2 regions of the Micromonospora sp. NPDC003241 genome follow, and region 2 is predicted to be linked to the other one. Evidence: predicted binding sites of a transcription regulator. Region 2 holds the regulator's gene; the other holds the start of a gene.
What was found. The regulator HspR, encoded in region 2, represses chaperone genes until heat shock. The targets are predictions, from matches to a motif close to TTGAGTNNNNNNNACTCAA.
Positions count from the first base shown of each region.

Region 1 (15,474 bases), on a different contig from region 2:
GCTGCCGCCCACCCGGGGCACGTCCAGATCGGCCGGAGCGGTGCACCAGTCGGTGGCCCCGACCAGCAGCCCGGGCAGGGTCACCGCCACCGCCTCGGTCAGCGAGGGCACCAGGGAGACCACCCGCACCCGTCCACCTCCTCGCCTCCGGCGCGGTCGGTCACCGTCGTGGTGGTCACCAGGGGCCCACCGGGGGAGCCGCCCGGCATGATCGTCATCCTAGACTCGGTCGGTCGGCGGCAGGATTGGGTGGATACGACGATGACCGGTGGCGACGCGTGGCTGTCGACGATTCCGGCCGGTGGGCGTACGCCCGTGCTGGCCCGTGCGGGGCAGCGGGTGCACGCCGGCCGGCGCCTGGGTGAGGTGATCCGACGTCGCCCGCCGGGGCTCACCGGCAGCCAGTGGAACACCGCCGCCCGCGTGGTGCTCGACCACGTGGTCTGCGCCGACGACACCGGCCTGCCGCAGTTCGCGGTCGAGTTCCGGGAGCCGGCGCCGGATGCCCCCGCCCGTCGGGTGGACCGGATCGTCGAGGCGGTCACCGCCAGCGTCGGCCTGCCGCTGCTGCGGATCGGCTCGGCCACCCTGCGCGCCGTCGACCACGGTCCGGGCATCGTCGGGTACGTGCTGGACGCCCGCCGGTACGCCGACGGTGCCGCTGGCTCGGACGTACCCGCCGTCGGGTTTCGCGACATCGTCGGCCGGCTGCCCGACGGGCGCACCGGCGCGGTCAACGACCTCGGCGCGCTCGCCCGGGCCGAGGCCGTCGAGGCGTACGTGGCACGGCGACTGGCGGACCCGATCCTGCGCGGGCTGCACGTGCGCTGGGCCGACGGCCCGGTCGAGGGGTGGAGCTGGGTCGAGGTGCGTCCCGGCGAGTTCCTGGTGGAACGGGTCGTCCTGCGGACGTACCGGTTCTCCTGCGGTGTCGATCCGGCACGACTGGCCGAGGACCTCGCCGCACTCGCTGTCGGTGAGCGTCTGCGCACCCTCGATACGGAAACTCCCGACGTGGTGGGTCGTGCCGATCTGCTCGACGACATCCGGCGACTCGGGCAGCGCCGCGACGAACTCGTGGACGGTTTCGCCTACGACCATCTGCACCAGGTCTGACCTGCCCCGGAGCAGTACGCCCCGGGTCGCCGAAAAAAAGTCCACCTTCTTTTGAACTCCCGCCACGGCGGGGCCGTACCTCACCGGGAATGGACAGGATCTCCCCAACCCGCGCCGGGCGGCGCGGGAGACGGTGCGGAAAGGGCATCGTCGTCTGTCGACGTGCCACCGGTGCGTTCGAACGGCCTCCGTCGAGCGCGCCACCACGATTCCGTTCGGTCCGTCGAGTCACGCGTCAGGTACCGGATCGAGAAGGAGAGCAATTCGATGCGCAGGTCCACCCGGTCACGCAGACCATCAGGTAACACGCGGACCAAACGACTTCTGGCCGTTGGTGCCACGCTCGCCGTCTTCGGTGGCGTCGTCGCCGTTACCCAGATCTCGTCGGCCGGTGACCGACGGCCGAACAAGCAGCAGACCCGCCCGATCTCGGCCGAGTGTGTGGAGCCCAGCCCGGGTGCGACCGCGCCGACCGCCCGTGGCGCCACCACCACCCGTACCTTCCAGAACGGTCGATGGGTGACCAACCACTGGGGTGACGGGCAGCAGTCCGTGGAGGAGTGCCAGGAGACCCGCAGCGGCAACGGTGGCGCGACCCCCGCCGGTTCCTTCGCCGTGGCCTGTCCCGACGTGGTGAGCCGCCTGCCGCAGGTGCCCGACCGGGCCCGCGCCGAGGTGGACCGCAACCTGGCCCTGCTCCAGACCCAGATCACCGAGGCCGACCAGCGCCTGGCCGCCGAGGGCAACAAGGGCCAGGCGTTCATCCGCAACGCGATCCTCGACCCGCTGGCCAGCAAGCGGCGGGCCACGCTCGACCGCATCACCATCTCCATCGACCGCTTCGGCCCTCGGCCGCGCGGCCTCGCCGGTCTGGCCGCCTGCCAGGTGCAGCCGGTGAACAACAACAACGGTGGGAACAACGGCGGCAACAACCCCAACAACGGTGGGAACAACGGCGGGGGCAACAACAACGGCGGCAACAACGGCGGAGGCAACAACGGCCTCGACGTGCTGGCCAACAACTGCAACAACAGCCAACTCCAGCCGCACGACGGCTTCCAGAACGGCAACCGCTGCATCAGCACCGCCTTCGGCGAGGTCGGCTCGGCCGCGAACAACCCGTCGCTGCTGATCACCGAGTTCCCGCAGCAGATCAACCGCAACGAGGGCTTCTCGCTGCGGGTCAGCACCCGCAACCTGGTCCGGGACCGGTTCCTCCCGGCCGGTCAGGGTGGCTACTACCTGGAGAGCTCGCTGCTCAACGGTGAGGGCCTGACCCGAGGCCACTTCCACACCGCCTGCCGGATGCTGAACAACACGAACGAGGCGCCGGCGGCGGATCCGGTACCGGCCTTCTTCGTCGCCACCGAGGACGGCGGCGGCGGTCGCCAGCCGGACAGCGTGGTCATCCAGATCCCGGGTCTGCCGGACTCCGGCACCGCGCAGTGCGCGGTCTGGGCCGGTGACGGCTCGCACCGCATCCCGATGTCGGAGCGGGCCAACCAGACCCCCGCCTTCGACGCGGTGCGGATCCAAGTCAACTGACCCGACCCGAAACGACACGCGGGCCGTCCGGAACGAGGTTCCGGACGGCCCGCGACGTTGTGTGGCGACGCCGCTGTTCAGCGGTTCTTGTACGCCTCGACGACCTCGACCGGGATACGACCCCGCTCGGAAATCTTGTAGCCGTTGCTGACCGCCCATTCCCGGATCGCGCGGTTCTGCTCGCGGTTCATTCCGGGGGCCGCAGCGGTGACCCGACGCGGACCGCGACCGGTGTCGGTGCTGCCGCGTCCAAGCCGTCGGCCCGCATTGATAAACGGATCCAGCGCCTTGCGCAGGACTCCCGCGTTCTCGTCGGAGACGTCGATGGTGTAGCTCACGCCATCCAGGCTGAACTCGACCGTCCGATCGGCCTTTCCGCCGTCGAGGTCGTCAGTCAGCACCGTGATTACTTTTCTCGCCATCGTCGATTACTCCCTGTGTCTGGCGGGGTGTGGTCAAAGTTTGACTCATCGCCCGGCAATTGCGCAACAAAAGCCCCTGCTTGCCGGCTCTCGCGTTTTGCGCCGCGCGTAAATCCCGATTACCCGGCGTTCCCGTGGTCGGTACGGATGTGTCGGCGCCACCTGAAGGTCGGGTGGTTCGTGTGCTGGGTCACACCGTGGAACAACGGTGGCGCGCTTCGACTTGAGTCAGACACGCTCAACTCAATGCGATAGCAGGTGTTCGATGGCAACTCTTCCGGTACTCCCACTGACCGACGCGGTACTGCTGCCCGGCATGGTCATCCCGGTGACCCTCGACCCGACCACCCAGGCCGCCGTCGACGCGGCCCGCGCGACCGGCGACCGCAGGCTGCTCGCCGTGCCCCGCCTCGACGGCGAGTACGGCTCCGTCGGCGCGATCGCCACCATCGAGAAGGTCGGTCGGCTGCCCAGCGGCGAGCCCGCCGCAGTCGTCCGCGGCCTCGCCCGCGCCCGCATCGGCTCCGGGGTACCCGGGCCCGGCGCGGCGCTCTGGGTCGAGGCGACCGAGATCGACGAGCCCGCCCCGGCCGGCAAGGCACGGGAACTGGCCCGCGAGTACCGCGCCCTGGTGACCTCCGTGCTGCAACAGCGCGGCGCATGGCAGGTCATCGACGCGATGGAGCGGATGACTGAACTCTCCGAACTGGCCGACTCGGCCGGCTACGCGCCCTGGCTCACCCTGGCGCAGAAGACCGAACTGCTCGCCGCGCCGGACGTCACCGCCCGGCTGGAACTGCTCGTCGGCTGGGTCAAGGACCACCTCGCCGAGCAGGAGGTCACCGAGCAGATCAACTCCGACGTCCGCGAGGGGTTGGAGAAGTCGCAGCGGGAGTTCCTGCTGCGCCAGCAACTCGCCGCGATCCGCAAGGAACTCGGCGAGGACGCCCCGGAGGGCTCCGCCGACTACCGGTCCCGCGTCGAGTCCGCCGACCTGCCCGAGAAGGTACGCGAGGCGGCACTGCGCGAGGTCGGCAAGCTGGAGCGGGCCAGTGACGCCTCCCCGGAGGCGGGCTGGATCCGTACCTGGCTCGACACGGTGCTGGAGATGCCGTGGAGCACGCGTACCGAGGACAACACCGACCTGGCGGCGGCGCGGGCCGTGCTCGACGCCGACCACGCCGGCCTGGCCGACGTGAAGGACCGCATCCTGGAGTACCTGGCGGTGCGCAACCGGCGGGCCGACCGTAACCTCGGTGTGGTCGGCGGTCGCGGCTCCGGTGCGGTGCTGGCCCTGGCGGGCCCGCCCGGCGTCGGCAAGACCAGCCTCGGCGAGTCCGTCGCCCGGGCGCTCGGCCGCAGGTTCGTCCGGGTCTCCCTCGGCGGCGTACGCGACGAGGCCGAGATCCGGGGCCACCGGCGCACCTACGTCGGCGCGCTGCCCGGCCGGATCGTGCGGGCGCTGCGCGAGGCCGGCTCGATGAACCCGGTGGTGCTGCTCGACGAGGTCGACAAGCTCTCCGTCGGGTACGCCGGTGACCCGGCCGCCGCCCTGCTGGAGGTGCTCGACCCGGCCCAGAACCACACCTTCCGGGATCACTACCTGGAGGTCGACCTCGACCTGTCCGACGTGCTGTTCCTCGCCACGGCCAACGTGGTGGAGGCCATCCCCGGCCCGCTGCTGGACCGGATGGAACTGGTCACGCTGGACGGCTACACCGAGGACGAGAAGGTGGCCATCGCCCGGGACCACCTGCTGCCCCGGCAGCGGGAGCGGGCCGGACTGACCACCGACGAGGTCGACGTCGACGCCCCGGCACTGGCCCGGATCGCGGGGGAGTACACCCGGGAGGCCGGCGTACGGCAACTGGAGCGGGCCCTGGCGAAGGTCATGCGGAAGGTCGCGGTGGCCCTCACCGACGACCCGACGCCGGTCCGCGTCGGCGCCGACGACCTGACCCGCTACCTCGGCCGACCCAAGCACACGCCGGAGTCGGCGGAGCGGACGGCGGTGCCGGGCGTGGCCACCGGGCTGGCGGTCACCGGTGCCGGCGGCGACGTGCTGTTCATCGAGGCGACCAGCATGGACGGTGAGCCGGGACTGACCCTGACCGGTCAACTCGGCGACGTGATGAAGGAGTCGGCGCACATCGCGCTCTCCTACCTGCGCGCCAACGGCCGTCGACTCGGTCTGGACCCGAACGCCCTCGCCGGGCGGCGGATCCACCTGCACGTCCCGGCGGGCGCGGTACCCAAGGACGGCCCCAGCGCCGGCATCACCATGGTCACCGCGCTGGCGTCACTGGCCAGCGGCCGACCGGTACGCCCCGAGTTCGGGATGACCGGCGAGGTGACGCTCTCCGGCCGGGTGCTGCCCATCGGCGGGGTGAAGCAGAAACTGCTCGCCGCGCACCGGGCCGGTCTGACCGAGGTGATCATCCCGGCCCGTAACGAGCCGGACCTCGACGACCTGCCCACCGAGGTCCGCGAGGCGCTGACCGTGCACACGCTCGCCGACGTCGCCGACGTACTCGCCCTGGCGCTGCGCCCGGCCGAGATCGACCCGGCGTCGCTGGGCGGTGAGGCGCTCGCCGCCGCCTGAGCGACGTGCGCGTGCAGGGCGGCATGTAAGGAGGCATGTAAGGAGGGGGCCATTGTTAACGCCTGCGGTAGAGCAGGGGTCCCCTACTAACACGAAGCACCGCCGACTGGCGTCATCCCGTGCGGGGTGGCGCCAGTCGCCGCATGTCAGGGCATGCCGTGGTGAGAAGGGCTCCCTGCTATACCGCAGGCGTTAACAAGGGGCCCTTCCTTACACACACACCTCAGCGACGCTCGTCGCGGTCGCGGCGTACGGTCGCCTTGCGGCCCTTGATGGTGCTGTTGCGCAGCCCGGCGATCACCTCGTCGGCCACCCCGTTGGGCACCTCGACCAGGGAGAACCGGTCGGCGATCTCGATCGAGCCGATGTCCCGGCCCCGGATGCCGGTCTCCCCGGTGATCGCCCCGACCAGGTCCTGCGGGCGGACTCCGGCGCGCCGGCCCAGCCCGATGAAGACCTGGGTGGTGCCGCCGGTGCGGGGCCGTGCCGGCCGACGGTCACCCCGAGTGTCCTGGCCGGGCCGAGCGTCCCGGGTCGGACGGACCGCCACCTGCGGGATCTCCTCCTCGGCCTCGTCGGAGCCGGGCAGGGTCGCCTCGTGGGACAGCTTCACCGCGGCGAGCGCCACCTCCATCAGGTCGAACTCGTCGCTGAGCGTCTCCACGATGACCCGGAACGGCTCCAGGTCGTCCTCCAGCAGGCTCTCCCGCAGCGCGGCCTGGGTCAGTTCCAGCCGGCGGGTACGCAGGTCGGCGACGGTGGGGATCTTGTCGATCGTGATGCGCTGGCCGGTGACCCGCTCGATGGTCTTGAGCATCCGGTGTTCCCGGGGCTCGGCCAGGGTGATCGCCACGCCCTCCCGGCCGGCGCGACCGACCCGGCCGATGCGGTGCACGTACGACTCGGGTGCCGACGGGACGTCGTAGTTGACCACGTGGCTGAGCTGTTCGACGTCGAGTCCCCGGGCGGCCACGTCGGTGGCCACCAACAGGTCGGCGGTGCCGGAACGCAGCCGGCCCATCACCCGGTCCCGCTGTTCCTGGCTCATCCCGCCGTGCAGGGCCTCGGCCCGGTAGCCGCGTCCGTTCATCGTCTCGGTGAGCCGGTCGACCTCCTCGCGGCTGCGGCAGAAGACGATCGCCGCGGTGGGCGACTCGACGTCCAGCACCCGGCCCAGCGCCGCCGGCTTGTGCGCCCGCGCCACCAGGTACGCGCTCTGGCGTACCCGGGGTGCCGCACCGGCCACCGGCTGCTCGCGGGCGATGAGGATGCGGACCGGGTCGGTGAGGTGGGCCTGGGCCATGCCCTCGATGCGCGACGGCATGGTCGCCGAGAAGAGGACCGTCTGGCGCTGTGCGGGGGCGTGCTCCAGGATCGCCTCGATGTCCTCGGCGAACCCCATGTCCAGCATCTCGTCGGCCTCGTCGAGGACGACCGTGATCAGGTTGCCGAGCCGTAGCGTGCCCCGGGCGATGTGGTCCAGCGCCCGGCCGGGGGTGGCCACCACCACGTCCACACCGAGGTCCAACGCCCGCAGCTGGCGGCCGATCGGCTGCCCGCCGTAGATCGGCAGCACCCGGGCGCCGAGGTCCTTGCCGTACCGGTGGAACGCCTCGGACACCTGCACGGCGAGTTCCCGGGTGGGCACCAGCACCAACGCCAGGGGATCGCCGCCGGGCCGGTCGTCCGGCATCCGTTGCAGCAGGGGCAGCGCGAACGCGGCCGTCTTGCCCGTACCCGTGGCTGCCTGCCCGAGCAGGTCACGGCCGGTCAGCAGGGTCGGGATCGCCTCCCGCTGGATCGGCGTCGGCTCCTCGTAGCCGAGTGCGGAGAGCGCGGCGAGCAGTTCGGGCCGCAGGCCGAGGTCCGTGAAGGCGGGCGGATCCATGGTCGCGTCGGGCGGTACGGGCGTGGAACTCATGGGTCAAGCCTTTCATCACGCCCACCCGGCCGCTGCGGCGACCACCGGCAACACGCGGTCGGGGCCCGCCGCCGGGTGTCGGCGGGCCCCACGGAGACAGTCGGCTACGCGGTGACCAGCGCCAGGATGATGGTGATCCCGAGGACCGCGTCGATCACACCGCACCACTGGGCGTAGGCGCGAGGCACCACCTGGCCGGTCCGGTGGTGGATCACGTCCCAGCCCGCGTGGGCCAGCCACCCGATCGCGACCAGCCACTGCCCGGCCGTGCCGCCGACGATCACGGCGAGCAGCGCCAGGCCCGACCAGCCGGCCAGGCCGACGAGCTGGAGCCGGAGCGCGCCCGGTACGCTCCACTGCCGCCGGACCGTACCGATGATCAGGTACCCGGCCGGCAGGACCAGCAGCGTGTACGCGGCCAGCGGCGCGGGTGCGCTCCAGGTGTCGGCGGTCATCAGCAGCGCCAGCCCGGCCGGCCAGCGCTGCGTCACCGCCCGTGCCCACGGGTGTCGCGGCGCGGCGCGGTTCGGGCGGTGCACGGCGTACTCGGCCCGGCGCCGCAGCACCGCCGCCACCATCGCCGGCACCATCAGCACGTGCGCGCCCATCATCAGGGCATCCCCGTCGAGCAGCCCGGCCTGGTACGGCAGCAGCAACACCAGCGGCGGCACGTACATGGCCAGGACCATCTCGCCGACGGCCGGACCGGAGTGTCCCCTGAACCACATCCAGACGGCCATGCCGATGCTCATGTCGGTGGCCATCAGCAGCGCCGCGACGCCGGGGGTGGCCGGGGCCAGCCCGAGCAGTCCGCCCAGGGCGGCGCGGGCCGGACCGAGCACGAGCATGCCGGCCACCATGGCCAGCGCCATCTCCAACAGGTGCCGGGCCAGCGGCGTCAGGCGCGAGTGGCGGACCGGCGTCGCCGGTGGCCCGTGGATCGTCGGGGTGGACGGGGTCGGTCCGCCGGGGGTGGCGAGGGCGTCGGTCATGACGTCGATCGTGGCGGCGCGCGGCGGCGGCGACAATCCGCGTTCTGTCCCCGGTCGGCCGGGCACGACGCCCGGTCGGACCGGGCGGAACGGGGGTACGCCCCGTGGGGTAGCGGGTTCTACCCTGACCGGCGTGGTGACGGACGGGACGGTGCCGGGCGGCGAGCGGACGCTGCGCCGGGCCCGGACGGCGACGCGGGTCTCGCTCGCCTCCGGCATGGTCGCCACCCTGTTCCTGCCGGCGATCGGCCCGCTGCGGGAGCCGGACCCGTGGCGGGTGGCCTCCGGCGTACTCGCCATCGTCGCGTTCACGCTGGTCCTGGCGGCGGCGGTGGGTGCGGCGGTGACCACCGGCGGGTCCGCCCGGCAGCGCCGACGGCTGCGGATCGGGTACGCCGCCGTCGCGGTGCTCGGGATCCCGCTGGCCGCACCGGTCGCCGTCGGCGACTGGCCCACCTGGGCCTGGCTGGGCGCGGCGACGGTCGGCGGGGTGCCGTTGCTGGCGCCGCTGCGGGCGGCCCTTCCGGCCACTGTGCTGGCGATGGTGGTCGCCGGGGCGGTGGCCGGGGTGACCGGCGCGTCGATCGGCCAGGCGCTGCTGGTCGTCGGTACCGCCGGCCCCGGCGTCGCGCTGGTGAACGGCTTCCAGGTGTGGTTCTGGGGGCTGCTGGTGCAGGCGGAGCGGGGGAGGGCGGCCCAGGCCCGGCTGGCTGCCGCGCACGAGCGGTTACGCTTCGCGGCGGACGTGCACGACCTGCTCGGGCACCACCTGACCGTGATCGCGCTGAAGGCCGAGCTGGCCGCCCGGCTGGCCGACGCCGACCCGTCGCGGGCCGCCCGGGAGGCGGGCGAGGCGCAGCGGCTGGCCGCCACCGCGCTGACCGAACTGCGCCGGACGGTGCACGGCTACCGCCGGGTCGACCTCGGCGAGCAGGTGACCGCGGTGGCGCAGGTGCTGCGGTCGTCCGGCGTACGGTGCACGGTCGTGCCGCCCGCCGGTGAGCTGCCGCCGGAGGCGGCCACCCAGCTCGCGGCGGTGCTCCGCGAGGCCGGCACCAACGTGCTGCGACACAGCCGGGCCGGCTGGTGCCGGATCGAGATCAGCCAGCGGGAGGACGAGGTGCGGATGACCGTGACGAACGACGGAGCGACCGAAACGGGGACGGGGACGGCGGACCGGCACAGCCACGGCCTGCGTGGGCTGTCCGAGCGGCTCGCCGGTGCCGGTGGGCGGCTGCGCGTCGACCGGGCCGACGGCGTGTTCACCGTCGAGGCGACCGTACCGGCCACCGCATGATCCGGGTCCTGCTCGCCGACGACGAGGAACTGATCCGTACCGCCCTGGCCGCCCTGCTGGAGCTGGAGGCGGACCTGACGGTCGTCGCGCAGGCGGCCGACGGGACGGCGGCGGTCAGCGCCGCTCTCGCCCACCGGCCCGACGTGGCCGTGGTCGACCTGACCATGCCCCGGCAGGACGGCTTCGGTGTCGCCGCCGAGCTGTCCCGGGTGCTGCCGGACTGCGCGGTGGTCATCCTCACCGGGCAGGGCCGCCCGCCGCACCTGGCCCGCGCGCTGTCCGCAGGAGCGCGCGGCTTCCTGCCCAAGGGCGCGCCGGGCGGGGCGCTCGCCGACGTGATCCGCCGGGTGCACGCCGGTGGCCGGTACGTCGACCCGGCGCTGGCGGCCGACGCGCTGACCATCCCGCCGTGTCCGCTGACCCCGCGCGAGCTGGAGACGCTGCGGCTGGCCGAGGACGGATCGTCGGTCGCGGCGATCGCCCGCCGCGCCCATCTCTCCAGCGGCACCGTCCGCAACTATCTCGCGCTGGCGGTGCAGAAGTTGGGTGTGGACAACCGCGCCGAGGCGGTCCGCCTCGCCCGCGAGCACGGCTGGTGGTGATCGAGCGGCGGCCGCCGGGTCGAGGTGACCCGGCGGCCGCCGGCGGTGCGATCAGCGCTCGGGTGGCGCCGGAAGATCGTGCCGGGTGAACGCGTCCCCGGCGGCGGTCCGGCTGGCCCGGACCGCCGCCGTGTCGATCGTCTCGTCACCGGCGTACAGCCGGACGCTGGAGTTGACGGTCCGCGTCACAAAGCCGATCTGCTGCCCGCCCGAGTTCTGCCAGGTGAACGCCGTCGGATCGGCGACGTAGGTTTCACCCGAGGCGACCGGCCCCCAGGAGGTCCACGTCGTGGATCCGGCGAGGGTCTGCCGTGATCGGTAGATGCTTCCGTCGGTGGCCCGGACGAAGACCCAGACCCGCCCCGTGCTGGGGCTGAGTAGCGCGCTGGGCGATCCGGCGAGGGTGATCGAGCCGTCGCCCACTGCCGTCCAGGTGCGCGGCCAGGTGCCGTCGCTGTTCTGTAGCTGGGCCCGGACAGCTCCGTCGCCGTGTCGGGCGAGGACCATCATGCGGCGTCCCGGCAGCACGGTGGCGGTCGGCGTGCCGAGGTAACCGGTGCCGCCGAGACTGACCCATGCGGTCGTCAGCGCGCCGGCCCGCCAGGTGGCGGTGACCACCTCACCGGCCGCGTTCACCCCGAGAATGGTCGCCGTGCCGTCCGCGCCGGCGTGCACGATCGGGGTGCCGGTCAGTTGGGTGCCGCCGAGTGACGTCCAGGGCAGCGGGTGGGTGCCGTCGCTGTTCAGGCGGCGATGCCAGAGCAGGCCAGCCGCGTCGGACGCGAAGATCACGAGGCTGTTGTCGGCGAGCCTGACCACGGTGGGCTCGGACTTCATTGCTCCGGCCAACCCGAACCAGGGCTCCCAGTCCGGCATGGCCGGGGTCTTCTGGGTCAGCTGCGCGATGTGGCTGCCGGTTTCGTGGGCGAAGACGTTCATCCGGTTCTGCGCGTCCGCGGCCAGGGCCGGCTTGCCGGTGTACGCCTCGACGCCGGGCACCGCGGACCACTGGATCGACCAGAGGGAGTTCGGGTCGACCCGGCCGTGTCGCAGTTGGCCGATGTTGTCCGCGTAGGCGACCTCCAGGGTGCCGACCGCGCTGTTCACGGCCGGCGCCTGCAGCACGGCGATCGGGGCGTCCGGTTGAACCGGCGTCGATGGTAGAGGGTTGCTGACCGCGCTCTGGCGGCAGGTGTTCGTGGTGGCGAACGACGCGATCGTGGTGTCCCATCCGGTGCCGATCCGGTTGTAGGTCAACTCCCAGTTCAGAATGTCCTCGCGGTAACGGAACTGATGGAGTTCCCCATTGCTCCGGACGCCGAAGAGGGTGTCACCACCAGCGGTAAAGAGACCCTTGGTGAATCCAGCGAATCCGGTGCCGCCGACCAGACGGTCCCGGTCGATCCAGCGTTGCCCCACCGGGTCGAAGCGGTAGCGATAGAGCTGACCGTTGGCGTCCCGTGCGTAGAGCACCCCGGGTGAGGTGGCGACCAACAGGTTGTACTTGTTCCAGCCGCTGTCGATCAGCCGCCCAGAGAAGGCCCACGATTTCGTCGACTCGACGTAGCGGTACCAGCGCAATGCGCCGTTGGCGTCGATCAGATAGAAGTCGCCCGATTCATCGACGGTTATCTTGTCTCGATTGGCCGCCGTGGCGAATTGGGTGAAACCCGTGCTCATTCGCCAGGTCTCCTGGTCGCCGCTGGCCCACCCGGAGCCGGTCCAGCGGTGACGGTGAAGCCCCTGCGAATTGATGCCGTAGACCCGGCCGTCCGGACCGCCCAGCAGGCGGCCGTAACCGTGCCATCCCACACTGGGAGGAGGGTTGGTGCCTGCTAGCCACTCCCCGCCAGACGTACCCGGCGTGCTGTACCGGCGCACTGTCATGCTGCCCCGGCCGTCATCGGCAACGCGGAAGAAGGTGCCTGCCCCCGAGCATGTGAAGCCGTCCGCAGCTTGTGCCGGTGATGCGGCGAGCGGTGTCGAGAGGCTTCCGGTGGCGACCGCGATTGCCATTAGAAAATGCTTCACCTTGCGCCAAGTTCGAGAACGCGGCGCGTTTACTGAACCAGTATCGGACATGATGGAAGTAATGCCTCCCCGTGATTATTCGACCCTGCAGGAGGGTCCATTGTCGTGCCGGCCGACGGTTCATGTGTGACGTGATCGGACCCGGTTCGACGCGGTTATGACGCTCATCATGCGGCCCTAGGCTCCTGGTTGCCAAGGGGTGCCCCACTTGGCGTGCATATCGGACATGGTCGGATGAGTCACGATTAATGGTCCCGATAGTCCAGGCTAGCTCGATAACTTTGAGTGATGTTCGCAGGCTGGCATCGTGTCGGATTAAGTCGATGAGATTATTCCTTGACACGGCGAGCATGCACTGAGACCGTACAGCGGCGCATTGAAGGCGAACAGCACACGGGGGTGTGAGGTTATGTTTCATCCGCATGCTGGAGTATTGGTCTCGAGGAATCTGTCGGAGCGGCCCTCATTCGCACTAGAGGTCTGACCTTCTCTATTCGAACGCCTCCGACACCAACACATCTGACTGTTGACCGGGACAGGCAGTCCCGCATATCAGCGTGTCGCTTTGAGCAGGCCGATCTCACCAGCTTCTGACGGCTATCCCGCCGCTTCGGCGCCCTCACCCGCCCATTTCTCCCACATTCCCGGGGTTGACAATGTCCTTCGGTCTTCGGCGCACGTTCGACCGGTCCAGGCGACCAGCGGGGCGCGCGGCCCTGCTGCGTGCGGCCGCGGTGAATCCGCTCGTCGCGGCAACCCTGGCCGGCGTGATGACACTCAACCTTGGTGGCAGCGGGGTGGTCGGCCTGCCGCCGCTCCCTGCGGGGCAGCGCAGCCCGGACGGCGGCGGGGTCGCCGCCGCCGGGGCGAAACCGGGCCAGCAGTGGGGCTCGGCGGCCGGGCGCGCCGCCGTCGCGCGGCAGAAGGTGAACCGCGAACTGCCGACCACGGAGCGGGGTCACTACCCGCTGCGCCGGCCGGCAGAGGCGGTCAAGCCACCCCAGAACGAGGCACGGGTGGCCAAGCGACCCGCCGGCGCCGCCAAGGGATTCGACCCGGCCACCAGCCGGGAGCGGCCCGCCGAGCGGGATGCGCGCAAGCGGGTGTACGACAACGCCGACGGCAGCCAGACCACCGAATTCTCCGCCGCGCCGTTCAACTTCCGGCGCCTGGACGGCAGTTGGGCACCCATCGACAGTGCCCTCATGTCCGCCCCGGACGGCTCGGGCTGGCAGAACTCGGCGGACGCGACGCAGGTGTGGCTAGCCGGCCGCTCCGACGCGGACGACCTGGTCCGGCTGACGTTCGAGGGCGGAGCCGAGTTCGGGTTCCGGCTCGCCGACGCCGCCGGGGTGGCCGGACAGGTCGCCAACGACGCGGTGACCTACCCGGGCGTCCGGCCGGAGGTGGACCTGCGCCTTGAACCGCGCCCCGGCGGGGTCAAGGAGACTTTGGTGCTGCACTCCGCCGCCGCGCCGACCTCATACGTGTTCCCGTTGCGGTTGCGTGACCTGACCGCGAAGCTCGTCGACGGCCAGGTCGTCCTGACGGACCAGGACGGCGTACAACGGGCCGTCATCCCGCCCGGCTACATGGTGGACGCCGGTGCCGGGTCCCGAGGTCCGGCCACCTCCACCGGCGTGCGCTACGAACTGCTCGACACCGGTGGTCGACCGGCGTTGCGGATGACGCTGGACCGAGCGTGGCTGGCCGATCCGGAGCGGGAGTACCCGGTGGAGGTCGATCCCACGGTCGGCCCGCCGGTGACCGGCATCGGCGCGGACAGCAGCATGTTCGTCCACGGCAGCAATTCCATCTCGGGCAGCCAGGAACTGCTGGTGGGCCGCGTCAAGCGGAACAACTCGAGCATCGAGGAGAACGCGGCCGCGTACATCAAGTTCGGTGGGTTGGTCCCCCAACTCCGTGACCACACCATCCACGGCGTCGCCCTCTCGGTGGTCAACTACGACGCGGCCTCCTGCCGGCCTCGCCCGGTCAGCGTCCACCCGGTGACCGAGTCGTGGACCGCGGGCAGCGGCCACTCGTTTCCCGGTCCGTCCGTGGGTGGATCACTGGCCAGCCGATCCTTCGCGCACGGCCACATCGGCCTGGGGCAGTCTCAATCAGCCTGCCCAGCGGCCGGGGAGATGTTCGATCTCGGCGTCGCCGGCCGCAACCTCGTTCAGCGCTGGGTCAACGGTCAGCAGGCCAACAACGGTCTCTCGCTGCGGGCCTCGACGACCGACTCGACGGCCTGGAAGCGGTTCGCCGGCACCGGGACCGCCAACCCACCCAAGCTCTACATCACCCACTCGCCGTACAACGCGGGGTATGCGATCCCCAAGCCGACGCCGGAGCCGGCTGTCCTACGCAACCAGGACGGCAAGGTGAAGGTCACGGTCACGAACCTCGGTGCCGAGAACTGGACGCCGGCGAACTACTACCTCGCCTACCGCGTCTACAACGCGCGCACGGGCGCGGCAGTGACCCAGCAACGGGCCGCCAGCCTGCCAGCCACGCTCAACCGTGGGGCCAAGGTCACCTTGGACGCCACCGTGAAGCGGCTGGAGCCCGGAGCGTACTTCCTGGACTTCACCATGGTCCGGACCGGTGGCGTGGTCTTCACCGACCACCAGGTGCCGCCTGGCCGGATCGTGCTCCAGGTCTTCGACGTGCCGCCCACTCTGCAGGAGACGTATCCGAACAACGGCTACCGGGCGCCGACGCTCACGCCGCTGCTCTGGGCGCGGGCCGTGGACAGCGACGCCCCGCCGGGATCGTCGCTGACGTTCAAGTTCGAGGTCTGCGACCGTACCGACGCCGGTGCCGTCACCAACTGCACCGACTCCGGCTACCTGAACCGGCACTCGTGGGTGGTCCCCGCCGGACGGCTGTCCTGGAACAAGTCCTATCTGTGGCGGGCGTACGTCAAGGACACCGCAAGCG
Region 1 covers NZ_JBSFSO010000035.1:1,568-17,041, forward strand. The annotation lists gene ACWDVW_RS23680 (helical backbone metal receptor) at 1-129, opposite strand, end outside; gene ACWDVW_RS23685 (hypothetical protein) at 208-1,116, shown strand; gene ACWDVW_RS23690 (hypothetical protein) at 1,384-2,661, shown strand; gene ACWDVW_RS23695 (histone-like nucleoid-structuring protein Lsr2) at 2,739-3,083, opposite strand; gene lon (endopeptidase La) at 3,349-5,685, shown strand; gene ACWDVW_RS23705 (DEAD/DEAH box helicase) at 5,909-7,606, opposite strand; gene ACWDVW_RS23710 (hypothetical protein) at 7,711-8,598, opposite strand; gene ACWDVW_RS23715 (sensor histidine kinase) at 8,732-9,895, shown strand; gene ACWDVW_RS23720 (response regulator) at 9,892-10,497, shown strand; gene ACWDVW_RS23725 (tachylectin-related carbohydrate-binding protein) at 10,549-12,579, opposite strand; gene ACWDVW_RS23730 (LamG-like jellyroll fold domain-containing protein) at 13,299-15,474, shown strand, end outside.
Region 1: a site for HspR is predicted at 3,307-3,325, ahead of lon (endopeptidase La). Genes of this name have one in related genera too.

Region 2 (15,474 bases):
ACGCGACGCGGCCCGGTGCCGGTACGCCTGCTCGACCGCACTGAGCACGGTCGGCACCCCGGCCACCGCGCTCAACGCCCGGTTCAGCTTGGCCACCGCAGGGTCGTCGGCGGCGAGGGCCGTCCGGGGTGCCCCGACCATGTCGTCCAACGTGTCCACGACCGCGTCCAGGTCACCGGTGAGGCGGCGCAGTGCCGCCTGCCGCTCGGCGACCGTGCGTTCCAACTCCGTCCGGAGCACCTCGTGGCCGCTCGGTTCGACGATCGTGGTGGCCAGCAGCGGCACGCCGTCCAGCCCGTCCGCGTCGAGCAGCCGGCGCAGGTCGGCCAGCACCCGGGGCACCTCGGCCGGGGGCAACCGGTCGGCCTGGTTGAGCACGACCAGGGTGACGTCCCGGTGCCGCTGGAACTCGCGCAGGTAGGCGGCGTGCACCACCCGGTCGGCGTACTTCTCCGGGTCGACCACCCAGATCACCAGGTCGACCAGGCCGAGTAGCCGGTCCACCTCCAGACGGTGCGCGTGCTGCACCGAGTCGAAGTCCGGCAGGTCGAGCAGGATCAGCCCGTGCAGGGTGGACTCGTCATCGCCGTCGAGCAGGCTCTCCCGGACGAACCGGTGCTTGGGCAGCACGCCGAGCCAGTCGAGCAACCGGGCGCCGCCGTCGAGCGGGCCCCACACGCAGGCGTGGGTCACGCCGGTGGTCGGGCGGCGTACTCCGACCGGCGACAGGTTCCTGCCGGCCATCGCGTTGAACAGGCTCGACTTGCCGCTGCCGGTGGCGCCGGCCAGCGCGACCACGGTGTGGTCACGGGAGAGCGACAACCGGGTGCCTGCCCGTTCCACCAGGGTGCGCGCCGGGCTCAGCGGGGTGTCGGGAAGGTATCCGTCGACGAGGCCGAGGAAGCGGTGCACCGCCTCCAATCGGGCGGCCAACTGGTCCGCGTCCACCCGTCCGTCGCTGATCCGCAACGCCTCGCGGAGGCGTCCCCCCATGCCCATCACGCCGCCGCCCCACTGCGATCGTCCGTGGCGAAACCGCTGCGCGTCCGGGCCGCCTCCACCTGGGCGGCCGCCTCGCGCAGCGCCGTCGCGTGCCGGGCCGCCGGCCGGGCCTGGTCGGTCCGGCCCAGATACCGGGCGGCCTCCTCGTCGAGCAGCGCGCATACCCGGTCCAGCAGGTCCTCCCGAGCCTTCGCGGCCAGCGTACGCACGGCCTGGTCACCGAAGATCGCCTGAAGTACGGCCTGGCCGGCGACGGTGGTCCCGGCCCCGGTGGCGACCTCCAGGCCGGTCGGGATGAACGCCGTCGAGGCGAACACCGCGATCATGACGGCCAACCCGGTGGCGTTGACCGCGTACGCCGCCGTGCGGGCCACGAAACGCCGGTCACCGCCCTCGGCCCGGACCAGCTCCAGCACCCCGCGTTGCCAGTCCCGGACCAGCCGCTCGGCCCGCTCGGGCAGGTCGGCCGAGTGGTGCGCCAGATCCGGGGTGAGCAGTGCGGCACCCGCCGGATGCGCCTTCCACCCGGTGTGCGCGTGCTCGGCCGCCTCGGCCGCCACGCCCCGCAGCAACGTCGTCAACTGGGACTCGATGGCGTCGCGCAACTCCACGGCGGGAGCCGGACGTCGGCTGAACGTCGCCGTGAGGCGGTCGCGCAGCCGCCCGATCCGCGCCTCCAGGCTGCGGAAGAAGTCGCTGGTGCCGATGAACTCCTGCCACCGGGCCAGGACCTCGCCCCGGAGCAGCCGCCCGTCGCGCAGGCCCTGCTCGACCATCCGGTTCGCGGCCCGGTAGGCGGCCAGCACCCGTTCGTCGAGGGCGTCGGCGGCGGTCACCTGCTCGTCGGCGGCGACGGCCAGACTCTCGACCGACGGCGCCAGCGCGGCCAGCGCGCCACCCAAGGTCTGCCGGACCACCGCCGCGCGGGCGTCCGCGTCGGCGGCCAGCCGGGCGAACCAGTCCGCCAGCGGCGCGGTGACCCGGTCCGGCAGCAGCCCCTGGCCATCGACCCAGGTCTCCGGCAGGACGAACAGCGGTGCCGCGCCGAGGTTCTGCTCGGCCAGCATCTCGGCGAGATGGGCGGCGACCTCGTCGGTGGCCTCGGCGGGCACCCGGTCGAGCACCAGCGCGATGACCGCGCCCCGGGCCCGCGCCCCGTGCAGCAGCTCCCAGGGCACGGCGTCGGCGTACCGGGCGGCGGTGGTGACGAAGAGCCAGAGGTCGGCGGCGGCGAGCAGTTGGTTGGCCAGCGCGCGGTTGGCGTCGACCACCGAGTCGATGTCGGGGGCGTCCAGGAACGCCAGCCCGGGGGCCAGGGCCGGGGCGGTGACCAGATGCAGCGAGCGGGGGTCGTCGCTGGGCTGGTTGGTGCGGGTCAGGCCGGGGAGGAGCTCCCCGCGACGGAACCAGGGCGAGTCGGCCGGATTGCAGACCAGGACCGGGGAGCGGGTGGTCGGCCGCAGCACCCCGGCGGCGCTGACCCGCGCCTGGACCAGGCTGTTGACCAGGGTCGACTTGCCGGCGCCGGTCGATCCGCCGACCACCACCAGCAGCGGCGCGTCGAGGCGGGAGAGCCGGGGTATCAGGTAGTCGTCGAGCTGGTCGGCGAGAGCGGCGGCGGTCCGGCCGGCAGGCTCCGCCGAGGGCAGGACCAGCGGGAAACGCGCCGCTCCGATCGCGGCCCGCAGGCTGGTCAGCGCGTCGGGCAGGGCGTCGTCCCCGAATGCCGCGGGCCGGTCCTCCCCGCCGGTGGAGCCGGTGCGGGCTGCGACGGCGGGCGTGCCGAAAGGTGAGGCGGAATCGCCGTTCGTCGTCACCGCTAAAGCGTGCCCGACCGACACAAGGTAAGACAACCAGTCGGTATCGAACGGTGACTTGCGCCAACCCGACTCAACCCTGACTTGACGATTCCGGGAGGCGTGGCAGTATTGAGTCAAGTTCACTCAACTTGAGGTGGGGTCGCTGTGGGCGGCGCCGCCGGTCAGGGCGACGGGGGGCCCGTCACCTGCACAACGTTACGAAGCGAGGAAGCGAAGATGGCACGTGCGGTCGGTATCGACCTCGGCACGACGAACTCCTGCGTCAGCGTCCTGGAGGGCGGTGAGCCCACCGTCATCGCCAATGCCGAGGGCTCGCGGACGACCCCGTCGATCGTCGCGTTCGCCCGCAACGGCGAGGTGCTCGTCGGCGAGGTGGCCAAGCGCCAGGCGGTGACGAACCCGGACCGGACGATCCGCTCGGTCAAGCGGGAGATCGGCACCAACTGGTCCGTCGACATCGACGGCAAGAAGTACACCCCGCAGGAGATCTCGGCCCGGACGCTGATGAAGCTCAAGCGGGACGCCGAGGCGTACCTGGGCGAGCAGATCACCGACGCGGTGATCACCGTCCCGGCGTACTTCAACGACGGCCAGCGTCAGGCCACCAAGGAGGCCGGCGAGATCGCCGGCTTCAACGTGCTGCGGATCGTGAACGAGCCGACCGCGGCCGCCCTGGCGTACGGCCTGGACAAGGGCTCCAAGGAGCAGACCGTCCTGGTCTTCGACCTCGGTGGCGGCACCTTCGACGTGTCGCTGCTGGAGCTGGCCGAGGGCGTCATCGAGGTCAAGTCGACCAGCGGTGACAACCTGCTCGGCGGTGACGACTGGGACCAGCGCATCATCGACCACCTGGTCAAGACCTTCCGGGGCGAGCACGGCATCGACCTGTCGCAGGACAAGATGGCGCTGCAGCGGCTCAAGGAGGCCGCCGAGAAGGCCAAGATCGAGCTGTCCGCCGCCACCACCAGCAACATCAACCTGCCGTACATCACCGCCGGCTCCGCCGGCCCGCTGCACCTGGACGTGACGCTCAGCCGGGCCGAGTTCCAGCGGATGACGCAGGACCTGCTGGACCGCTGCAAGGGCCCGTTCGAGCAGGCGGTCAAGGACGCCGGGATCAAGGTCTCGGACGTCGAGCACGTGATCCTGGTCGGTGGTTCGACCCGGATGCCGGCCGTGACCGAGCTGGTGAAGCAGCTCACCGGCCGCGACCCGAACAAGGGCGTCAACCCGGACGAGGTCGTCGCCGTCGGCGCCGCCCTCCAGGCCGGTGTGCTCAAGGGCGAGGTCAAGGACGTCCTGCTGCTCGACGTGACCCCGCTGAGCCTGGGCATCGAGACCAAGGGCGGCATCTTCACCAAGCTGATCGAGCGCAACACCACCATCCCGACCAAGCGGTCCGAGGTGTTTACCACCGCCGACGACAACCAGCCGTCGGTGCTGATCCAGGTCTTCCAGGGTGAGCGCGAGATCGCCGCGTACAACAAGAAGCTCGGCACCTTCGAGCTGACCGGTCTCCCGCCGGCCCCGCGTGGCGTGCCGCAGATCGAGGTCACCTTCGACATCGACGCCAACGGCATCGTCAACGTGCACGCGAAGGACCTGGGCACCGGCAAGGAGCAGAAGATGACCATCACCGGCGGCTCCTCGCTGCCGAAGGATGACATCGAGCGGATGCGCCGGGACGCCGAGGAGCACGCCGAGGAGGACAAGCGTCGTCGCGACGAGGCCGAGAGCCGCAACGTCGCCGAGGCCCTCCAGTGGCAGACCGAGAAGTTCCTCGCCGAGAACGGCGACAAGCTGCCCGCCGAGAACCGCGACAAGCTGAACGAGGCGCTCGGTGAGCTGCGCGGCGCGCTCGGTGGTAGCGACATCGATAAAATCAAGTCGGCACACGAGCGGCTGGCGCAGGTCTCCCAGGAGGCGGGCTCGCTGCTCTACGCGCAGCAGGCCGAGCAGGCTCCGGGCGGCGAGGCGGGCGGCGCGGCCGGTGCTGGTGCCGCCGGTGCTGGTGCGGCTGGTGCCGGTGCCACCGGCGGTCCGGCCGGCGGCGCGCGGCCCGGCGCGGACGACGTGGTCGACGCGGAGATCGTGGACGAGGACAAGAAGTGACGGTCCTGGTCGAGGCGATCTTCACGGGCAGAGGGATGAGGTAGTCGTATGACGGAGAAGCCACGAGCCGCTGACCCGGGCGACACCGGGTCGGCGCCGGGTGGCTCGGCGTCCGAGCCGGCCGCCGGTGAGACGCCGCGCGTCGTCATCCGCAACAACCGCAAGATCAGCCAGACCCGCGAGCCGGAGGGGACGGCGGCCGACGCCGGCTCCGACGTACCTGCCGAGGGGCTGGTCGAGGACGCCGAGGTCGTGGTCGACGCGATCGAGGTCGAGGCCGAGGCGCTGAGCGAACCGACCACCGACGGCCCGCCGGTGGTGGACTCCCCGGCCAAGCCGGTCGGGGAGCCGTCCGAGGCGGCCGGTCGTGGGCTCGGTGCCGAGGTGGGGGCGCTCCGCGCCGACCTGGAGGAGCGCACTCGGGACCTGCAACGGGTCACCGCCGAGTACGCCAACTACCGCAAGCGGGTCGAGCGGGACCGTGGCCTGGTCACCGAGCAGGCGACCGGCTCGGTGCTGGCCGCGCTGCTGCCGATCCTGGACGACCTGGACCGGGCCCGGGAACACGGCGATCTGGTCGGTCCGTTCGGTTCGGTGGCCGAGCAACTCACCACCGCGCTGGGCAAGTTCGGGCTGACCCCGTTCGGCGAGCAGGGCGACCCGTTCGACCCGACGCTGCACGAGGCCGTGGCGCACCAGACCTCGGCCGACGTCACCGAGCCCACCTGCGTGCAGGTGATGCGTCGGGGCTACCAGATCGGTGAGCGGTTGTTGCGGCCCGCGATGGTCGCGGTCGCCGACCCGGAATAGTGCACGACGGTGACCGGGCCGTCCCGCCCGCCGAACTCCGGCGGGCGGGACGGCCCGGAGCCGGAGGTGGGGAGGAGGTGGACGGTTGAGTTCCAAGGACTGGATCGAGAAGGACTACTACGCGGTCCTGGGCGTGGCGAAGACCGCCTCCGCTGACGAGATCAAGAAGGTGTACCGCAAGCTCGCCCGCGAGTCGCACCCGGATCACAACCCCGGCGACCCCAAGGCCGAGGAGCGCTTCAAGTCGGTCTCCGAGGCGTACGCGGTGCTCGGTGACGACGCCAAACGCCGCGAGTACGACGAGATGCGCTCGCTGTTCGGCTCGGGCGCGTACCGGCGCGGTGCCCGCCCGGGTGGCCAGCCCGGCGGCATGCCGTTCGACGTCTCCGACCTGTTCGGCAACGCGCAGTCGGCCGGCGGTGGCCGGTTCGCCGGTGGCGGCATCTCGGACCTGTTCAGCTCGATCTTCTCGGGCGGCGCGGGTGGCGCAGGCGCTACCGGCCCGGCCCGGGGACGCGACATCGAGACCGAGGTGGCGCTCGACTTCGACGACGCGGTCCGGGGGGTGACCCTGCCGCTGACCCTGCGGGCACCCGGGGTCTGCGACACCTGCCACGGCAACGGTGCGAAGCCGGGCACCGTGCCGAGGACCTGCCAGGTCTGCCACGGTGCCGGGGTGAACCACCGCAACCAGGGTGCGTTCAGCCTCGCCGAGCCCTGCCGCAACTGCCAGGGCGCCGGGACCGTGGTCGACGAGAAGTGCCCGGAGTGCCAGGGCACGGGCGGCGTCACCAAGGCCCGTACGCTCAACGTCCGTTTCCCGGCCGGGGTGGCCGACGGACAGCGGATCCGGCTGGCGGGCCGGGGCGAGCCGGGCGAGCGCGGCGGCCCGGCGGGAGACCTGTTCGTGCACGTCAAGGTGCGGCCGGACGAGCTGTTCGGGCGCTCCGGTGACGACCTCACGCTGACCGTGCCGATCACCTTCACCGAGGCGGTGCTCGGCACCGACCTGCGGGTGCCGACGCTCGACGGCGCGGTGACCCTGCGGGTGCCGGCGGGTACGCCGAGCGGGCGGATCCTGCGTGCCCGGGGCAAGGGGGTCAGCCGTCGGGACGGCCAGACCGGGGACCTGCTCGTCACGCTCGACGTGGTAGTGCCGGCCCGGGTCTCCGACGAGGCACGCGCGGCCCTGGAGACGTTCGCCGCGCAGACCCCGCCGGCGGCGCGAGAACATCTCGACGCGCGGGTGCGTCGGAGCGGATGATGGGTGTAGCGGTGCGGAGGTGAACGGGATGGACGGGTTCGTCGGTTCGGATGACCCCACCTACGAGGCCAAGGTGCTGATGATCTCGGTCGCGGCGCGGATGGCGGGGATGCACCCGCAGACGTTGCGCCAGTACGACCGGCTCGGCCTGGTGCAGGCCGGCCGGGCGGCCGGTGGGGGTCGCCGCTACAGCGTGCGGGACGTGGTCCTGCTGCGCGAGGTGCAGCGGCTCAGCCAGGACGATGGTGTCAACCTGGCCGGGATCAAGCGGATCATCGGCCTGGAGCGGCTGTTCGAGCAGGCACAGCAGCGGGTCGCCCACCTGGAGGCCGAGCTGGAGGCCGCGTACCGCCGGATCGCCGAGCTGGAGTCGCTGGCCCGCTTCCCCGGGCGTGACCTGGTGCCGACGAACCAGACCTCCACGGCCCTGGTGGTCTGGCGTCCCCGACGCAGCCCCGGCCGCTGACGATCGATATCCGGCCCCGGTGCGGTGACAACCGCGCCGGGGCCGTCTCGTGTCTGCGCTCGGGGCGGGATCGTGTTGGCGGCCACGACCGGGCCGAATCCACCCCGTCCCCAGCCCGTCTCCGTTACGCTGAAAATCAGGTCCAAACAACTCAATTCGGACTTCGGCGCTGGCAGGGGGAGCCATGACGGACGCGGCGAAGAAGGTGGCCGAGCAGGCGGAACGCCGGCTCGACAGGTTGTCCGAGAACGTCCAGCGGCGATTCGACCGGATCACCAAGGGGCGGTTCGCCGACCAGGTCCGCAGCGGTCGTTTCAGCGGCCAGGGCGGCCGGTCCACCGGCCCCGCCCCGTCGGGCGGCCGGTCCGCCGGCCCGGACCAGGGCCGAGCCGGTCACGGCGCCGGCCGGGTGCGGACCGACCAGCACCGCCGAGAACACGGCGGCCCACCCCGCTGAAGACCACAGAGGGGCCACAGACGTACGGGCCGGGAGCCACGGGGGTTCCCGGCCCGTCCACACCCCCCAAGTCACACCCCCGGCTGCTCCCCGACATGCCCCGCCCTCAACAGACGTCAACCCCCACGAGGTCGGCAGGCGACGACACGTCCGCCGGCTGGGTGTGGCCCTACCGTGCCCGGCGCAGGGATCAAGCCTGACCGCCCGGAGCCGGGCACGGTAGGGCCACACCCCCCACAGCAACCACTAGAGCCGCCGACCCTCGCGAACCAACCCACCTTCGCACCACTCGCGATACACGAACAGCTCCGGCCGGGACAGCAGCACCCGGCTGTTGTGCGCCCAGGTGCGCATCATCTCGTCGCCGTTGCGCTCGGCCTGGTCGACCAGCTTGCGGAAGCGTCGCTTCGGGTGTGCCCGGAAGTTCGTCCGGATTCCGTCGGCGGCATAGATGTAGAGGCAGTGCAGCGCGAACCGGCGGGCCGGGCAGTGCGCGTCCATCGCCAGGTCGAACAGCGTCATGATCAGCCGGTCGCCGGAGACCAGCAGGTCCCAGTCGGGTGGCATGGACGTCAACGGCACCGAGTCGGGCTGGTACGCCCACGATCGCAACTCCGCCGGACTCGGGTCGACGGGGTTGGCGAAGCCGTGGAACGTTGATTCCTGCACGCTCACCGGCCAACCTTCCGTTCGCGTCGGCGCCGAGGCGTCCGCCCCCCGCGAACCCCGGCTGCTGGGGCGAAACGGTAACGCGGTACCCGTGAGTACGGGTAGCCCCTACAGAAAGCAATTCGGCATCGGTTGCCTGGCCGGGGTGGTCCGGACGGCCGACGATCACTTTCAGTCAGGTCGTGATCACCGGTCATGGTCTATCCGGGGCTGCCGCCCCGGCTGCCTGCACCGCCGCCCGCCGCCGCGACCAGCGTTTGAACCAGGCGGCATCGGGCAGTCGGGCCAGCACCGGCCCGGTCACCACCGTGATCAATACGTACGTGGCGGCCAGGGCGGCAAGTTTCGGCGAAACGGTGCCGGCGCTCACCGCGAGGCCGGCGATGACGATGGAGAACTCCCCTCGGGGCACCAGGGTCAACCCGGCCCGCCAGCGTCCCGGTTCGGTGATGCCGACCCGCCTCGCGGCCAGGTAGCCGGTCAGCGTCTTGGTGGCGATGGTGACCAGGGCGAGCAGTACTGCGGGCAGCAGCACCGGCGGAATGTGCCGAGGGTCGGTGGCGAGCCCGAAGAAGACGAAGAAGACGGCGGCGAACAGGTCGCGCAACGGCGTCAGCAGCTCGGTGGCGTGATGGGCCACCGGCCCGGAGAGCGCGATACCGACCAGGAAGGCACCGACCGCCGCCGACACCTGGAGCTTCGCGGCGACCCCGGCGACCAGCAGGGTCAGGCCGAGCACACCCAGCAGCAGCGCCTCGGGATGGTCGGCGGACATGGCCCGGGAGACGAGATCGCCGTAGCGGAGCGCCACCACCAGCACGACGACCACCGTCAGCACCGCGACGCCGAGCGCGACCCCACCCTTGACCAGCCCGACCCCGGCCAGCAGCGCGGTCACCAGTGGCAGGTAGAACGCCATCGCGAGGTCCTCGACCACCAGCACCGACAGGACCACCGGCGTCTCCCGGTTACCGAGCCGACCCAGGTCCGACAGGATCTTGGCGATCACCCCGGAGGACGAGATCCAGGTGATCCCGCCGAGCACCACCGCGGCCACCCAGCCCCAGCCGAGCAGCAGCGCGAACGCCGCACCCGGCAGCGCGTTGAGCACCGCGTCGAGCACCCCTGCCGGTGCGGCCGACCGCAGGTTGCCGACCAGCTCGTCGGCCGAGTACTCCAGGCCGAGCATCAGCAGCAGCAGGATCACGCCGATCTCCGCGCCGATCGCGAAGAAGTCCTCGCTGGCGTGCAGCTCCAGCACGCCGCCGTGGCCGAGGACCAGACCGGCCAACAGGTAGAGCGGGATCGGCGAGAGCCCGATCCGCCGGCCGAGCCGGCCGAGCAACCCGAGCAGGAACAACAGCGCGCCGACCTGGATGAGCAGGTTGGTGAAGTCGTGCATCCGAGGCTCAGCCGACCGGTGAGCGCACGGCGGACGACCGGGACGCGCCGGGGACGTCCCGGCGGGAGAGTGTCCCCGGCGGGTGGCCGAATTCCGTCATCATGTCGTGGCGTACGCCGCTGCTCGGTTGAGCGGTCTGCTCGACGCGTGCTCGCACGGGCTCAGGCTACTCTCGCGACGGAGGCCGCATGACCGCCCGACGAACTCGTTGCCTGGCAGTTCTCCCGCTGTTCACGCTGCTCGCGGGATGCTCGATCGGGGACATCCGGCGCAGCGCCCCGGCCCCCGAACCACCGCAGGTCACGGCCACCCCCGCGCCGACCACCACGCCGGTCGCGGAGACCCGCACCGCCCGCCTGGCCGTGCCGCAGCGGTACGCGCCGCCGTTCGTCGAGTTCGTCGACGCCGAGAACGGATATGCCCTCTTCGCCGCCTGCGACGACCAGACGCCCGCTTCGGACTGCCCGGCCCTGCTCTGGTCGACCCGGGACGGCGGCCGCTCCTGGCAGCAACTGCGCCACCCACAGCCGGATACCACCCCGCAGCGGGACGGCGACGTCCAGCAGCTCTACACCGCCGAAGGCATCCTGGCCCTGTACGCCCCGCAGGTGGGATGGTGGACGTCCACCGGTCGCGGGGACACCTTCCGGCGCACTCCGGGCGAGGCACCGCCCCGGGCATGGCAGGCGGCCCAGGGACGCTTCCAGCTCATCGAGAGTTCGGGAAAGGTGGGCCGCTGGACGGGACGCACACTCCGCCCGCTGCCTGTCCAGCCGAAGCTGCCCGTGGTGCAATCGGTGGTGGAAACTGACTGGCAGTTCAACAGTAAGGAAAACTCAGGGCCGTTGGTGGCAGCCGGAGCCGACGATGACGGCCGGCCGTACGTCGCGATCTCCGTTGACGAGGGACGGAGTTGGCGGCCGACCTCGGTGGAGTTCGACGGTGCAGTCGGTGTGCTCCGAGTGGTGCGCACACAGAGTGATCTGTGGCTGGTCGGCGAGCGGCCCGATCGCACCGGGTTTCCGGCAGTGTGGCGGCATGGTCCCGCCTGGGAGAGGGTGCCTGCCGAGGGACACCCGGAGACGGGGCAGGTCGTCCCGTTGGGTTTCGGAGTGGCTGCGGTCGTCGGTCCACGGGGCGCCGGTGCGCTGATCGGCAGCGGGTACGTCGACCTGCCCTGGCCGCTGACCGACGAACATCACCTGCGGATGCTCCCCGACAACACTCTCGTCGCCACTGGGCCGCAGTCCGTCCTGCTCGGCACCGGCCATGCCGGCGACCGCACCTGGACAGCGGTGATCATCGAGACGGAGTGACCCGCGTCGAGGAATCGCTCGGGTCCTACTCGGATGGCTTTCGGACGTACGTGCCCTTGCCCTGGTGACCTTCGATCAGGCCCTCGGCCTGCAAAATCAGGAGGGCGGACCGTACGGGTTCTGCCGAGACGCCGTAGTGCGCGGTCATCTCACGCAGGGACGGCAGCTTGGCTCCGGGCGAGTAGTCCCCGGAGCGGATCTTGTCGCGGATGTCCTGTGCGATGCGTTGGCGGTCGGAAACTCGGGGCATGGCAGCAACTCCTGGTAGGCGCCGATCCCTCCAAGGGCATCCCGTCCCAGGACCTACTGTTTGTCGGCCACGAAGACGCCGACACCCTCCAGCGTCTCGGTGAGTCCGGTCGCGCGCAGGATCATCATGGCCTTGCCGACCACGGTGTCCGAGACGCCGTACTCCTTGCAGAGCTGGGCTCTGCTCGGCAGCTTCGTGCCGGGCGGCCACTCACCTGATTCGATCTTGTTCCGCAGTTCGTCTGCGAGCACCTGATACTGCTGCTTGGGCATACACACTCCCCGGATGGCATGCCCATTCGATCACGCGGGGGTCTTCTGCGACCGTCCGCTCGACGGTGGGCGGCGCTGCGTCCTGCACACGGACCATCGGAGCCCCTGCACGACCCGACTGCCGCGTTGACAGCACAGACGGTTCAGCTCGACAGGGCCCGGCACGCGCGTTGACCAGCGGCGGAGGTTCAGGACGCCAGGCGTTTGAACTGGCCTTCCTCTGCGGGGGTGTGCGCGAACAGCAGCCTGTGCAGGTGCAGCAGAAGTCCCGAGTTCAGTGGCTGCCGCGACCGTTGGAACAGGTAGTCCTGGGCGTCCCGGTAGCCGGCGAGTTCCTGCTCGCTGCGAGTGCGGAGGTTGGCGACACGGCCGGCGAGGATGCGGTCGGCCCGTGCGCCGTCGGGGACCACGACACCCCTCGATGGCGGACGAGGCGGTGATGCTGGCGACACGTGCCCGGTCGGCCAACTGGCTGAGGAGGCCCGGCAAACTACATAAAGTTCTGACCCGACATGCAGATTAGTAGTTTCTTTGGGTAGTTCTGCAGGGCTCGCGAATGGGGTGGAGTGGCGGATGTCACACCTCTGAGGTTGAGTGGAATAGGCTCAACTCTGGTTCTGTCGGTACCAGTGGACACACCGATCCAGGGGAGCCCATGAACACCGAACGCCTCACCACCAAGAGCCGCGAGACCATCACCGGTGCCGTCGCCCTGGCCAATCAGCGCGGCCACGCCACCGTGGAGCCGTGGCACCTGCTGCTGTCGCTGCTGGACACCGAGGGCTCGACCGCTGCCGGCCTGCTGCGCGCCGTCGGGGCCGACCCCGCCGAGCTGCGCCGGGCCGCCCAGCGGGCGGTCGACGCGCTGCCCGCCGCGCGCGGCTCCAGCATCGCGGAGCCGACCCTGGCCCGCGAGTTCGTCAACGCCATCGGGGCCGCCGAGCAGATCGCCCGGCCGCTCGGCGACGAGTACACCTCCACCGAGCACCTGCTGGCCGGGCTGGCCCGGGTCGGTGGTGCCGTCTCCGGTGCGCTCAAGTCCGCCGGTGCCACCGAGGAGACGCTGGTCGCCGCGTTCCCGACGGTGCGCGGCGGGGACCGTCGGGTCACCACCGCCGACCCGGAGCAGACCTACCAGGCGCTGGCCAAGTACGGCGTCGACCTGACCGCGAGCGCGCGGGACGGCAAGATCGACCCGGTGATCGGGCGGGACTCCGAGATCCGCCGGGTGATCCAGGTGCTGTCCCGGCGTACCAAGAACAACCCGGTGTTGATCGGCGAACCCGGTGTCGGCAAGACCGCCATCGTCGAGGGCCTGGCCCAGCGGATCGTCGCCGGTGACGTACCCGAGTCGCTGCGGGACAAGAAGCTCGTCTCGCTGGACCTCGGCGCGATGGTCGCCGGTGCGCAGTACCGGGGCCAGTTCGAGGAGCGACTCAAGTCCGTCCTAGAGGAGATCAAGAACTCCGACGGGCAGGTCATCACGTTCCTCGACGAGCTGCACACGGTGGTCGGCGCGGGCAAGGGCGAGGGCTCGATGGACGCCGGCAACATGCTCAAGCCGATGCTGGCCCGGGGCGAGCTGCGCATGGTCGGCGCGACCACGCTGGACGAGTACCGCGAGCACATCGAGAAGGACCCGGCCCTGGAGCGGCGCTTCCAGCCGGTGCTGGTCGGTGAGCCCACCGTCGAGGACACCATCGGCATCCTGCGCGGGCTCAAGGAGCGCTACGAGGTGCACCACGGCGTACGCATCACCGACGCCGCCCTGGTCGCCGCCGCCGCGCTCTCCGACCGGTACATCACCGACCGCTTCCTGCCGGACAAGGCGATCGACCTGGTCGACGAGTCCGCGTCCCGGCTCCGGATGGAGATCGACTCCCGGCCGGTCGAGGTGGACGAGATCGAGCGGGCGGTCCGCCGGCTGGAGATCGAGGAGATGGCGCTGGCCAAGGAGCCGGATGCCGCCTCCGCCGAGCGCCTGGAACGGCTGCGCAAGGAGCTGGCCGACAAGCGCGAGCAGCTCACCGCGCTCTCCGAGCGGTGGCACCTGGAGAAGAGCCACATCACCAAGCTCTCCACCGCCAAGGAGGAGCTGGAGCGGTTGGGTGGCGAGGCCGAGCGGGCCGAGCGTGACGGCGAGCTGGAACGCGCCGCCGAGCTGCGTTACGGGCGCATCCCTTCCCTCCAGGCCGAGTTGACGAAGGCCGAGGAGGAACTCGCCCGGTTGCAGTCCGCAGGCGCGATGCTCAAGGAGGAGGTCGGCGCGGACGACATCGCGGCGGTCGTCGCCTCCTGGACCGGCATCCCCGCCGGCCGGCTGCTGGAGGGGGAGACCGCCAAGCTGCTCCGGATGGAGGAGTCGCTGCGCGAGCGTGTCGTCGGCCAGCCCGAGGCGGTCGGCGCCGTCTCCGACGCGGTACGCCGGGCCCGTGCCGGTGTCGCCGACCCGGACCGCCCCACCGGCAGCTTCCTCTTCCTCGGCCCGACGGGTGTGGGCAAGACCGAGCTGGCCAAGGCGCTCGCCGAGTTCCTCTTCGACGACGAGCGGGCGATGGTCCGCATCGACATGAGCGAGTACGGCGAGAAGCACTCGGTGGCCCGTCTGGTCGGCGCTCCGCCCGGCTACGTCGGCTACGAGGAGGGCGGCCAGCTCACCGAGGCGGTGCGTCGCCGGCCGTACTCGGTGATCCTGCTCGACGAGGTGGAGAAGGCCCACCCGGACGTCTTCGACATCCTGCTCCAGGTGCTCGACGACGGTCGGCTCACCGACGGCCAGGGTCGTACCGTCGACTTCCGCAACGCGATCCTGATCCTTACCTCGAACCTCGGGTCGGCGGTGATCAGCGACCTGACGCTCGCCGAGGAGCAGCGCCGGGAGGGCGTCCTCGCGGTGGTCCGGTCGCACTTCAAGCCGGAGTTCCTCAACCGGCTCGACGACATCGTGGTCTTCGCCGCACTCCAGGGCGACGATCTGCGCTCCATCGTGGACATCCAGTTGGCCCGCCTGCGCAAGCGACTGGCCGACCGCCGGCTCTCGCTGGACGTCACCGACGCGGCGCGGGGCTGGCTCGCCGAGCACGGGTACGACCCGATCTACGGTGCCCGGCCGCTGCGTCGACTGGTCCAGTCGGCGATCGGCGACCAGCTCGCGAAGGCGCTGCTCGCCGGCCAGATCCGGGACGGCGACACGGTGCGGGTGGAACTCGCCGACGCCAAGGACGGCCTGTCGGTGAGCGCCGCCTGACCCGTACCCACGACGTCGGACCTCCGCCGCCGCCCCGCCTCAGCGGGCGGCGGCGGGCCGTCCGGGTGAGGATGGAGACATGTTCGGGATCGGGCGCAAGAAGGACCCGGAGCTGACCGCTGCCGTCACGGCGCTCGCCGAGGCCGGCCGCGTCGCGTTCGGCGGGGTCGGGATCGCGGGCGCGACGCTGCCGGAGACCGAGGCCTACGAGCGCGTCGCGGCGATCGCGGCCGACCGTCCCGACGAGGTACGCGAGCAGCTCGACCGCCTGCTCACCACCGGCTCCCCGGCGGCCCGGGTGTACGCCGCCACGCTGCTCGAACAGCTCGACCCGACGGCCGGACGGACGGCCTGGACCAGGCTGCGTTCCGACGCGGCGGAGGTGGA
Region 2 covers NZ_JBSFSO010000002.1:237,780-253,253, forward strand. The annotation lists gene ACWDVW_RS02890 (GTPase family protein) at 1-993, opposite strand, end outside; gene ACWDVW_RS02895 (ABC transporter) at 999-2,819, opposite strand; gene dnaK (molecular chaperone DnaK) at 3,039-4,934, shown strand; gene grpE (nucleotide exchange factor GrpE) at 4,983-5,744, shown strand; gene dnaJ (molecular chaperone DnaJ) at 5,830-7,008, shown strand; gene ACWDVW_RS02915 (heat shock protein transcriptional repressor HspR) at 7,037-7,474, shown strand; gene ACWDVW_RS02920 (hypothetical protein) at 7,659-7,931, shown strand; gene ACWDVW_RS02925 (hypothetical protein) at 8,178-8,606, opposite strand; gene ACWDVW_RS02930 (cation:proton antiporter) at 8,794-10,002, opposite strand; gene ACWDVW_RS02935 (hypothetical protein) at 10,010-10,159, opposite strand; gene ACWDVW_RS02940 (hypothetical protein) at 10,191-11,318, shown strand; gene ACWDVW_RS02945 (winged helix-turn-helix domain-containing protein) at 11,344-11,568, opposite strand; gene ACWDVW_RS02950 (winged helix-turn-helix domain-containing protein) at 11,622-11,840, opposite strand; gene ACWDVW_RS02955 (hypothetical protein) at 12,029-12,250, opposite strand; gene clpB (ATP-dependent chaperone ClpB) at 12,496-15,087, shown strand; gene ACWDVW_RS02965 (hypothetical protein) at 15,167-15,474, shown strand, end outside.